2 regions of the Peribacillus sp. 05N428 genome follow, and region 1 is predicted to be linked to the other one. Evidence: riboswitches for the same ligand, from Rfam matches in the RefSeq annotation. Region 1 holds a riboswitch; the other holds the start of a gene.
The links. A riboswitch is a leader RNA that binds a small molecule or an ion and turns the genes downstream of it on or off. The one in region 1 is predicted to bind lysine.

Region 2: linked by a shared signal. The riboswitch ahead of dapA (4-hydroxy-tetrahydrodipicolinate synthase) and the one ahead of AC1DIV_RS04535 (aspartate kinase) in region 1 are both predicted to bind lysine.

The regions. Positions count from the first base shown of each region.
Region 1 is NZ_JBFTMS010000003.1:253,552-258,749, forward strand. It holds gene uvrC (excinuclease ABC subunit UvrC) at 1-1,762, shown strand, start outside; lysine riboswitch at 1,824-2,000, shown strand; gene AC1DIV_RS04535 (aspartate kinase) at 2,089-3,321, shown strand; gene AC1DIV_RS04540 (YslB family protein) at 3,385-3,858, opposite strand; gene AC1DIV_RS04545 (succinate dehydrogenase cytochrome b558 subunit) at 4,242-4,850, shown strand; gene sdhA (succinate dehydrogenase flavoprotein subunit) at 4,921-5,198, shown strand, end outside.
Region 2 is NZ_JBFTMS010000038.1:18,520-23,717, forward strand. It holds gene AC1DIV_RS23910 (GerAB/ArcD/ProY family transporter) at 1-809, opposite strand, end outside; gene AC1DIV_RS23915 (spore germination protein) at 831-2,306, opposite strand; lysine riboswitch at 2,673-2,851, shown strand; gene dapA (4-hydroxy-tetrahydrodipicolinate synthase) at 2,987-3,883, shown strand; gene AC1DIV_RS23925 (D-2-hydroxyacid dehydrogenase) at 4,012-4,974, shown strand.

The DNA of each region.
Region 1 (5,198 bases):
AATAAAGAATAAACTTGCCCTTCTTCCCGATCAACCTGGTTGTTATTTAATGAAAGATCGTCAGGGAACGATCATATATGTAGGCAAAGCGAAAGTGTTGAAAAATCGTGTCCGTTCTTATTTTACGGGATCTCATGATGGGAAAACATTTCGACTCGTGAACGAGATTGAGGATTTCGAATACATCGTCACCTCTTCCAATATCGAGGCTCTTATTTTAGAGTTGAACTTAATCAAAAAACATGACCCAAAATATAATGTCATGCTAAAGGATGATAAGACGTATCCTTTCATCAAGCTGACTGCGGAACGCCACCCGCGTCTAATCATTACGCGAAAGGTCAAAAAAGACAAAGGGAAATATTTTGGTCCTTATCCGAATGCATTTGCAGCTAACGAAACGAAAAAATTGCTCGACCGCATCTATCCCCTAAGAAAATGCAATACGTTACCGGATCGCGTTTGTCTCTACTATCACCTTGGCCAGTGCCTTGCCCCATGTGTATATGATGTAGAGGAACAGGAATATAAAAAAATGGTCGATGATATCAACCGGTTCTTGAACGGCGGGCATACTGAAATAAAAAAAGAACTGACTGAAAAAATGCTGGAGGCATCGGAAGAGCTCGATTTCGAGAGGGCCAAGGAGTTCCGTGACAAGATTGCCCACATCGATATTACGATGGAAAAGCAGAAAATGATGACGACCGATTTCATCGACAGGGATGTATTTGGCTTTGCCTATGATAAAGGCTGGATGTGCGTTCAGGTATTTTTTGTCCGGCAGGGTAAATTGATAGAAAGGGATGTTTCGCTTTTTCCGGTCTACGATGAACCGGAACAGGAACTTCTTACATTCCTCGGTCAGTTTTACGAGATTACGAACCACTTTAAACCAAAGGAAATCTTGCTGCCAGAATCTGTGGATGCCGAAATGGCCGAAGGGCTGCTTGGTGTCAAAACGATTCACCCGAAACGGGGAGCGAAAAAAGACATGCTTAAATTGGCGAATAAAAATGCCTCCATCGCCCTTCAGGAAAAATTCTCTTTGATTGAAAGGGATGAAGAAAGAACGATCAATGCGGTGGAAAACCTCGGGAAACAACTGGGTATCTACACCCCGCATCGAATTGAAGCTTTTGATAACTCCAATATCCAGGGAAGTGACCCCGTTTCCGCTTTAGTCGTGTTCATTGATGGGAAGCCGGAAAAAAGAGAGTACCGCAAATATAAGATCAAGACGGTCCAGGGACCTGATGATTATGAATCGATGCGTGAAGTGGTCAGAAGAAGATATTCACGAGTATTGAAAGAAGGGCTGCCGCTTCCGGACTTGATCATCATTGATGGCGGAAAGGGACATGTCGAAGCGGTAAGGGATATTCTGGAAAATGAATTAGGCTTGGATATTCCACTTTCAGGCCTCATTAAGGATGAAAAGCATAGAACCTCGCAATTGATGATCGGAAATCCGCTTGAACTTGTACCTCTTGATTCAAGGAGCCAGGAATTTTACCTATTGCAAAGAATTCAGGATGAAGTGCATCGGTTCGCGATTACGTTTCATCGCCAGCTACGCGGGAAAAATGCGGTTCACTCCCAGCTTGATGATATTCCAGGAGTCGGGGAAAAGCGAAGGAAGCAATTATTAAGGCATTTTGGATCATTGAAGAAAATCAAAGAGGCGACGGCCGAGGAAATCATGGAAGCTGGCATGCCAAAAGGGGTAGCCGAGGGAATCGTTAGAAAATTACAAGAATAATCTTGCTACCGATAAATCTCTATGCTATGATTAAAAGGAATTTTTAACTAGACAACTTAAAAGTGCTGATAGAGGTGCGGAATTCAAGAGTAAAAACCTGGAGAAGTATGAGCTTCCATGAAAGGTTTTGAAAGGGGACGCCGCCGAAGGAAGACAAGACTCATACCTTGTCCTCCTGGTCCGACATTTAAGAAATGGCGGATTGTCAGGGTTTATACCCTGGAGAGCTATCTCACTGTGTTTACAGTATTAGATATGTGACCACAGCAATGAGATATTTCTCATTGCTTTTTTTATTGCCTAAAAAGTAGAGAGGGTGCATGAGGATGGCATTAATCGTTCAAAAATTCGGCGGAACATCCGTCGGTAGCGTAGAAAAAATCAAAAATGTTGCCAATCGGGTAATCGAGGAAGCGGAGAATGGAAATGAGGTGGTCGTCGTTGTTTCAGCTATGGGGAAAACAACGGACCAATTGGTTTCCATGGCGCGTGATATTTCCGGATCCCCGAGCAAGAGGGAAATGGATATGCTATTGACGACTGGGGAACAAGTAACGATTTCCCTGTTAACGATGGCATTGATTGAAGAAGGACATGAAGCCATTTCGTATACTGGCTGGCAGGCTGGCATGCAAACGGAATCCGTTCATGGGAATGCCCGGATTTTAAACATCGATGCCACGAGGATCCAAGCTCAGCTTCAGGAGAAGAAAATAGTGGTGGTAGCCGGTTTCCAGGGTAACGATGCAAATGGGGAAATCACTACCTTAGGGCGAGGAGGATCCGATACGACGGCGGTTGCCATCGCTGCAGCGCTGAATGCGGATAGATGCGATATTTATACGGATGTAACGGGTGTTTTCACAACGGACCCACGCTCCATAAAAGGCGCGCGAAAACTCCAATCCATTTCTTACGATGAAATGCTGGAACTTGCCAACCTGGGGGCGGGGGTCCTTCACCCAAGGGCTGTCGAATATGCAAAAAATTATCAAATTCCGCTTGAAGTCCGTTCAAGCATGGAGAGAGAATCAGGTACGATCATAGAGGAGGAAGCAACTATGGAAGAAAACTTAATTGTACGCGGCATTGCTTTTGAAGACAGTATTACGAGGGTCACAATATATGGTTTGCCCCAATCACTTGGTGCATTATCCACAATCTTCACGACGCTTGCGAAAAACCGGATCAATGTGGACATCATCATTCAAAGCATGACTGCCGAGGATACGACGAATCTATCTTTTTCCACAAAAAGTGAAGATACGGAAGCGGCCTTGATCGTGCTGGAAAATAATAAAGAACAATTGGGGTTCGACCGAGTCGAAACGGAGAGCGGGTTGGCCAAAGTGTCCATCGTCGGTTCTGGTATGGTATCCAATCCGGGAGTGGCTGCCGAAATGTTTGAAGTGATGGCCAATACAGGCATCCAGGTGAAAATGGTCAGCACATCGGAAATTAAAGTTTCGACCGTCGTCAATGAAAAGGAAATGGTGAAGGCGGTTGAATCCCTTCATGAAGCATTTAAACTTGGTCAGCATGCAAATGTGCTAGCTTAAGTGTCAGGAGTCCAATAAAAAACAGACTTCCGGTAAAAAGGGTAAGTCTGTTTTCAGGGCTCATTAGATTGGATCTCTGGGATCCCATTGGATGGTGAATATCACTTTTTTTGCGCGGCGTTTGATTTCTTCCGTTGATTCGCTGAGGAATTTTTTTTGCAGTGTAAACTGCTCGGCAAGGAAACCGGCTTCAAGTTGGAAGTGACAATCAGGGTGTAAATCCAAACGGCGGCTGATTATTTCACCTGTCAGGGATAATTCCATCTCGTGTTTCGTATATTTCAAGATTTCCAGATTGCCCCATCCAGCGTTTTGGAAGAATTCAATCACTTCCTGATCGCCATTCAATGGGAATTTTCTTGCTAATTGTTTACCTGCCCAATAGAGGATTTGATTAGAGTCTTTTCCGAGAATATCGTTCAATAGAACTTCTCTGATTAATTCGTATCCGAAAGCTGGAACTTGGAATTCTTCAGTTGTTTGAATTTCTTCAGTTTGAATCTCTTCTTCTATCGCAGCAGCAATATTTTTTTTCATAATTTATCGCCTCTTTCTGTAAATCTATTATAAACGTATTTCTTTTGCAAATTATACTGTTTTTTATTTATTTAAATCACAATTGGAAAAAAATGAGAAATTATACCGGGATATTAATAGTTAAATTAGAAATTTCTTCAAAATATCATCTTGACAAACAAAAAATAGCCAATATAATCCAATAAAATCTATTCTGAAAAAGAGATTTCTTGTATCCGTTTTCTTGACGCACATAGAAGTCAGGAGTAAAATGGACATGTCACATAATTGTAAAGGAAGTATAGAGGAGTTTTTTGACTCTATACTGTATTTTCACGCGGAGATAAAAGGTAGCCACCAGTTTATCTTTGCATGATTTTTCACAAATTAAGGGGGGGCACTTAGTGGCAAAAAATCGTGAGTTTGGGAATCGCAGGCTTCATTCACTTCTAGGAGTAATTCCAATTGGTCTATTCCTAATTTTTCATTTATCGGTAAACTTTATGGCAACAAAAGGAGAAGAAACTTTTAATGGGGCAGTTCATTTAATTGAGTATACGCCCGTGAAGATTTTGGTAGAATGGGTCGTCATCTATCTACCGCTCATTTTCCATGCTGTGTACGGAATTTATATTGCCTTTACAGCAAAAAACAATTTAGGCAGATTTAGTTTCTTCCGTAACTGGATGTTCATGCTGCAACGCCTAACTGGAATCATAACGTTGATTTTCCTTGTTTGGCATATATGGGCAACTAGAATTCAAGCAGCTATGGGTGCTGAAGTTAACTTTGACATGATGGCAGAGATTTTCTCTAGTCCATTCATGATTGTGTTCTATATTGTTGGTATTATCTCGGCAATCTTCCACTTTGCTAATGGATTATGGTCATTTGCTGTGAGCTGGGGTCTTACAGTTTCACCAAGATCGCAAAGAATCATGACTTACTTTACATTGATCGTTTTCGTTCTTCTTTCTTATATCGGAATCAGCGCAATTTTCGCATTCGTATAAGAAGATAGAGTTCATTTATAAGAATTAGGAAAAACATAGCTTGGCTAATGGAAATAAGGGAGTGACAGAATTGGGTAAAGGTAAAATAGTTATCGTTGGTGGAGGTCTAGCTGGATTAATGGCTACGATCAAAGCAGCAGAGCTGGGACAACAGGTTGATTTATTTTCTTTAGTGCCTGTTAAACGCTCTCACTCAGTTTGTGCCCAAGGCGGAATCAACGGGGCAGTAAATACAAAAGGTGAAGGGGATTCTCCATATATCCACTTCGACGATACAGTTTATGGCGGAGATTTCTTGGCTAACCAACCGCCGGTTAAAGCGATGTGCGAAGCAGCACCATCGATCAT
Region 2 (5,198 bases), on a different contig from region 1:
ATTCCTATGTACTCAAACCGTTCAACAAAAGGCATTTGTACAATTCCCCAAAAAGACAAAGTTGCCCAAATATATCTACTGATTTGGCCTTCACTGTAATACCCTATTGTCAGGATCGTTAGGCATAAATAAAGGAAAACAGAAGTAAGATTTCCTAGTTGCGCCCACTTTTGTGAACTTTTACGATGCTTAACTAATGGATAATACATCATTAAAGTGGAAACGCCTAAATAGCTATATGACATTTGCTTAGATGCAAGGGCCATTTCTTTAAGAGAATGATCCCATATGGGCAATAGGTTGCGAAAATGTGTAAATTCCAGCGGGAAATAAAAAGTTAGAATTAAATAAGAAGGGATACTGATCCCTAAAAAACAAATACCGGCGACCACTCTAAACCCACCTAAAACCACATAATAAATTAATAAAGCAAATATGGAGGTCACCAACCATGTGTTAATTTGGGGGAATACCCAGGATTGAACGATTTCAAGATAGGATCTTAAAACAGAAATCCCCACCATCAGCCAATACAGTATCCAAATGATATTTAGTAAACCGCCAAGCCACTTTCCAAAAAGTCGTTTCTGTATGCCTATTAAGTCCATATCGTGCCGATTTAATAGGTTGTACATACCCCAAATACCCAATGAAAAGACTACACCACTTATAATGACCGCCATCCAAGCATCATGGCCAGCAGATTTAATGATTATCCTTTGAAATCCCAGGACCCCTACACCTACCTGAATTTTAACGATTAAAAAGAAGACTAGAAAAGGCGAGATTTGATCACTTTTATCGTTCATGTAAGAAACCTCCACTCTCACTTAGTCTTTAGTATCTTCCTTGGGTTCTAACCGAACGGTGTCTTCCGTCTGAACCTCAATTGGACGTTTAGCCTGAAGAAAAAATGGTAAACGAATCAAGGCATCCCGCATATCATAAATCCTTGGCGGATATAATGGTTCAAGAAATGGCCTCCCTAAGGAAGTTACCCTCAGTAAATGCACAAGCAAAAAACAAAAACTGATAGCTATACCCAATAATCCTAAAAAGTAAGCCATGAGTAGGAGAGGAAATCGAATTAAGCGAATGGTATTACCCATTTGATAAACAGGTGTAGTAAAAGAACCAAGAGCCGACAATGCAACAAGAATTAACAATACATTACTCGTCAGCCCTGCTTCAACAGATGCCGTCCCAATAACAATACCACCTACGATACCTATTGTTTGACCTACTTTAGTCGGCAGTCTAGCTCCTGCCTCCCTGAGAAGTTCGATGGCTAATTCCAAGATTAATGCTTCTAAAATCGGTGGAAATGGAATTCCGCTACGAGAAATCACAAGCGTACTGACTAAATCCTTTGGGATCAACTCATAATGATAGGTGAGAATTGCGACATATATGGGGGTCATTAAGATGGAAAACAATACAGCAAAAAAACGAATAAGCCTAAAGAATGAGGCAATTGTCCAGTTGAGAAAATAATCTTCGAATGCCGCAAAGTACTCAAAGAATGTAGAGGGCCCAAGTAAGCCATGTGGAGCTCCATCCACCAAGATCACTACTTTGCCTTCTCCAAGTACTGCAGCCAATCGATCAGGTCGTTCCGTATCGATAAATTGAGGAAAAGGAGAATTTTTATTATCTTCAATCATTTGGGAAATATAGGAGCTATCAATTATTTGGTTAACCCTTAAATCAGATATGCGCTGTATGACGGTTTCTACATTCTCGCTATTTGCAATTCCTTCTATATGAATCACAGCTACTCTTGTTTTGGATAACTTCCCAACAATAATTTCTTCAACAGCAAGTTCTGCAATTGGAAGCCGTTTTCGGATTAAATATATATTCGTATCAAGTGATTCGACCAGTGCCTCTTTCGGACCGACAACACTGAACTCTACCTCTGGCAGTGTAACTTGCCTCGAAGTGTTATTTGCTGCTTTAACTAAAACTGCTTGATCAGATTGATTATTTAATGTAATGGCTATATAACCCATTAACAGCTGACTTTGTAGTTCAGCAGGATTTTTTGTAAAAACAAGCCCCTCTATTGGCAAGTTGTGTACAAGCTCTTCCAGAGTTGAAGAATTTGTATGTAAAAAAGGAAGGAGGTCCCTATGCATTATATCTTTATCAATTAATGTATCGAAAAAAGATACACAGTATATTTCATTTTCAAAATCGAGTGTAAAGCTTGTGAAGTCCTTGGACTTTTGCAGATGTTTGAGTACATCAGTGAAGTCTGTAGATTTATGAATTTCTTGCTTTTTAAAGAATGAATATCTTTTCAATAGACTTCACTCCTTTGATTGTAAGATATGGATATTATTTACGAATTGAAGGTTTTTATACGCACGAATACTTAGTTGAAATTACCGATTAAAATTAGTGGCCAACTGTAATTTGAGTTTTAATCGAATAAATAAAAAAGAATCATAAAAGGGGAGTTGTATTTTCTACTACTCCCTCGTTTAGAACCCTCGTCCATTAAATATTTATTCAACTTATAACGAATAAAGATGAATCCACCCCAATACTCTAGCCATTTCCATAGATTTCTAGCATTCTTAAAAAACTTCATAATTAGGCTTGCAACAGAATGGATTCCCTGTTATATTACAATCAATTAAATATTTTCTTACTTCGGAATCTTTTGAAGTGAGGATAGAGGAGCAAAGACCATTAGTACACATTTTGAGGAGAATGAGATCCTATGACTATTGTGGAAAGGGGAATTTGCCGAAGCGGAAAGAATCTCATGTTCTTGAAGCTGGTTCTGCTATTGAATAAATACAGGACTGTCATATAGGAAACTATATGGAGGGCTATCTTATGCGCGGAAACATTTTCTTGGTAAATATTGTTTCTAATGCAGCAGCGAATCCTCGTTGTTGCTTTTTTGCGTTTACTCCTGAATGGCCCTAACCACCTCTGAATATTTTTAAAAAATTATACAAAAGGGTGTGAAGTTATGAATTTTGGCCAAGTTTTAACCGCAATGGTTACCCCGTTCAATCATAATGAAGAGGTTGATTTTAATGCTACGAGAACTTTAGTAAACTATTTAATTGCTAATGGTTCTGATGGATTAGTAATAGCCGGTACAACTGGAGAGTCCCCTACATTAACTCAAGAAGAGAAAGTGGATTTATTCAAATTTGTTGTAGAAGTTGTTGATGGAAGAGTTCCAGTCATAGCTGGAACCGGCTCAAATAACACGAGAGCTTCCATCAGCTTGACAAGGCAAGCGGAGGCAGCAGGAGTCGACGGAATCATGCTCGTTACCCCATACTATAACAAGCCGTCTCAAGAAGGATTATTTCAGCACTTTAGCGCTATTGCCCATTCCACTTCATTACCGGTAATGCTTTATAACATTCCAGGTCGAAGTGTTGTAAACATGTCAGTGGAGACGATTGTCAGCCTCTCAAAAATCACCAATATCGTGGCAGTAAAAGAAGCAAGTGGTGACTTGGATGCCATGGCACAAATCATAAGCAAAACAACTAGTGATTTTACTTTATACAGCGGCGATGATGGGTTAACATTACCGGTTTTAGCCATCGGTGGAGCAGGCATCGTTTCGGTTTCTTCACACATAATTGGCAATGAAATGCAAGAAATGATCAATAGCTTTAAAAATTGTGATGTCCATGGTGCTGCCGCTGCACATCGTACACTTCTTCCAATCATGAAAGCATTATTTGCTGCACCAAGCCCGGCACCAGTAAAATCAGCATTAAATATGCGGGGATTAAATGTTGGAGGTGTCCGCTTACCATTGGTCCCTTTAAACGATGAAGAAAAAAGAACACTGCAAACAGCTCTGCAGCCTAGTAACGCAGAAGCCATTTTGTTAAATAAATAAAACGAATGATTCTGGAGAAATTTTAAAAAGCAGTGCATACTCGAAAGTAATGCACTGTTTTTTTATCCATGTACGACTCAGGTGGAAGAATTTACACTATATTTAAAGAATCAATAAGGAGAGAGCCAATGGGGGGTACACACAAACCAAACATTCTTGTATTTAGTCCTATTCAGACAGAGGTCGATGCTTATGCTGATCGTATCCGCAATAGTGGGTTCATATCGGTGAAGACAGCGAAAACTTTGGAGGAAGCAGAAAAATATTTACCAGGCACTGAAGTTATCTTGGGGTGGAATTTTCCTACACAATTACTATGTAAACCAATAGCCGCATCTGTTCGCTGGTTTCAATCAATGGGAGCAGGGGTCAATGATTTGATAGCAGACAATTCGATACCTCAAAACATTACAATAACTCGAATTATTGACCAATTTGGTGCTTACATCTCTGAATATGTATTTTTGTTTCTCTTGGACATAGTGAAAGACGGTCCTCGGATGAAACAATCGCAATTGGAGCGAAGGTGGGATCCTTTCATTTCTGAAACCCTAAAAGGGAAAACAATCGGGATCGCTGGACTTGGATCGATTGGCGCTGAACTTGTTCGTAAAGCCCGAGCATTTGATATGAATGTACATGGGTTAAGCTTTAGTGGAAAACAAGCAACACTCGTGGATCTCCACTTTACTCCAGATCAATGGGGTGAATTTGTAAAAGACCTGGATTATTTGGTCCTGACGCTTCCTTTAACGGATTCCACTTATCATATCATTAACCAGGACCTACTTTTAGCGATGAAACCCAACGCTTACCTTATCAACGTTGGCCGCGGCGCATTGATAGATGAAGGGGCTTTACTATCTGTCATGCGGGAAGGACATCTTCAGGGAGCAGTCCTTGATGTATTTGAGACAGAACCGTTGCCAAAAGAACATGCCTTCTGGTCCATGCCCAATGTGTTTGTCACTTCCCACCTGTCAGGGCCCAGTACGATTAACGAAGTGAGCAACTTTTTCATAGAAAATTTAAGGCGATTTTCAAGTGAACAACCATTAAGTGGAATGGTAGATCGGAATCGAGGGTATTAAACCCTTAAATAATTTTTGAAACAGCCGCATTTTTCATCGAAGGAATGCGGCTTACATTTATTTAGCTCTATATTCCTCTTACAAATCAAAAATCCCCTCACAATAGATACTTTTTTCGATGGAGATAACGCAATTGTACCATCCATTTATTATCTCCTTATGTATAGTTCCATAAGAAAAAGCTGCCTTAATGACAGCTCCGATCAGTAAACGATTCTATAAAT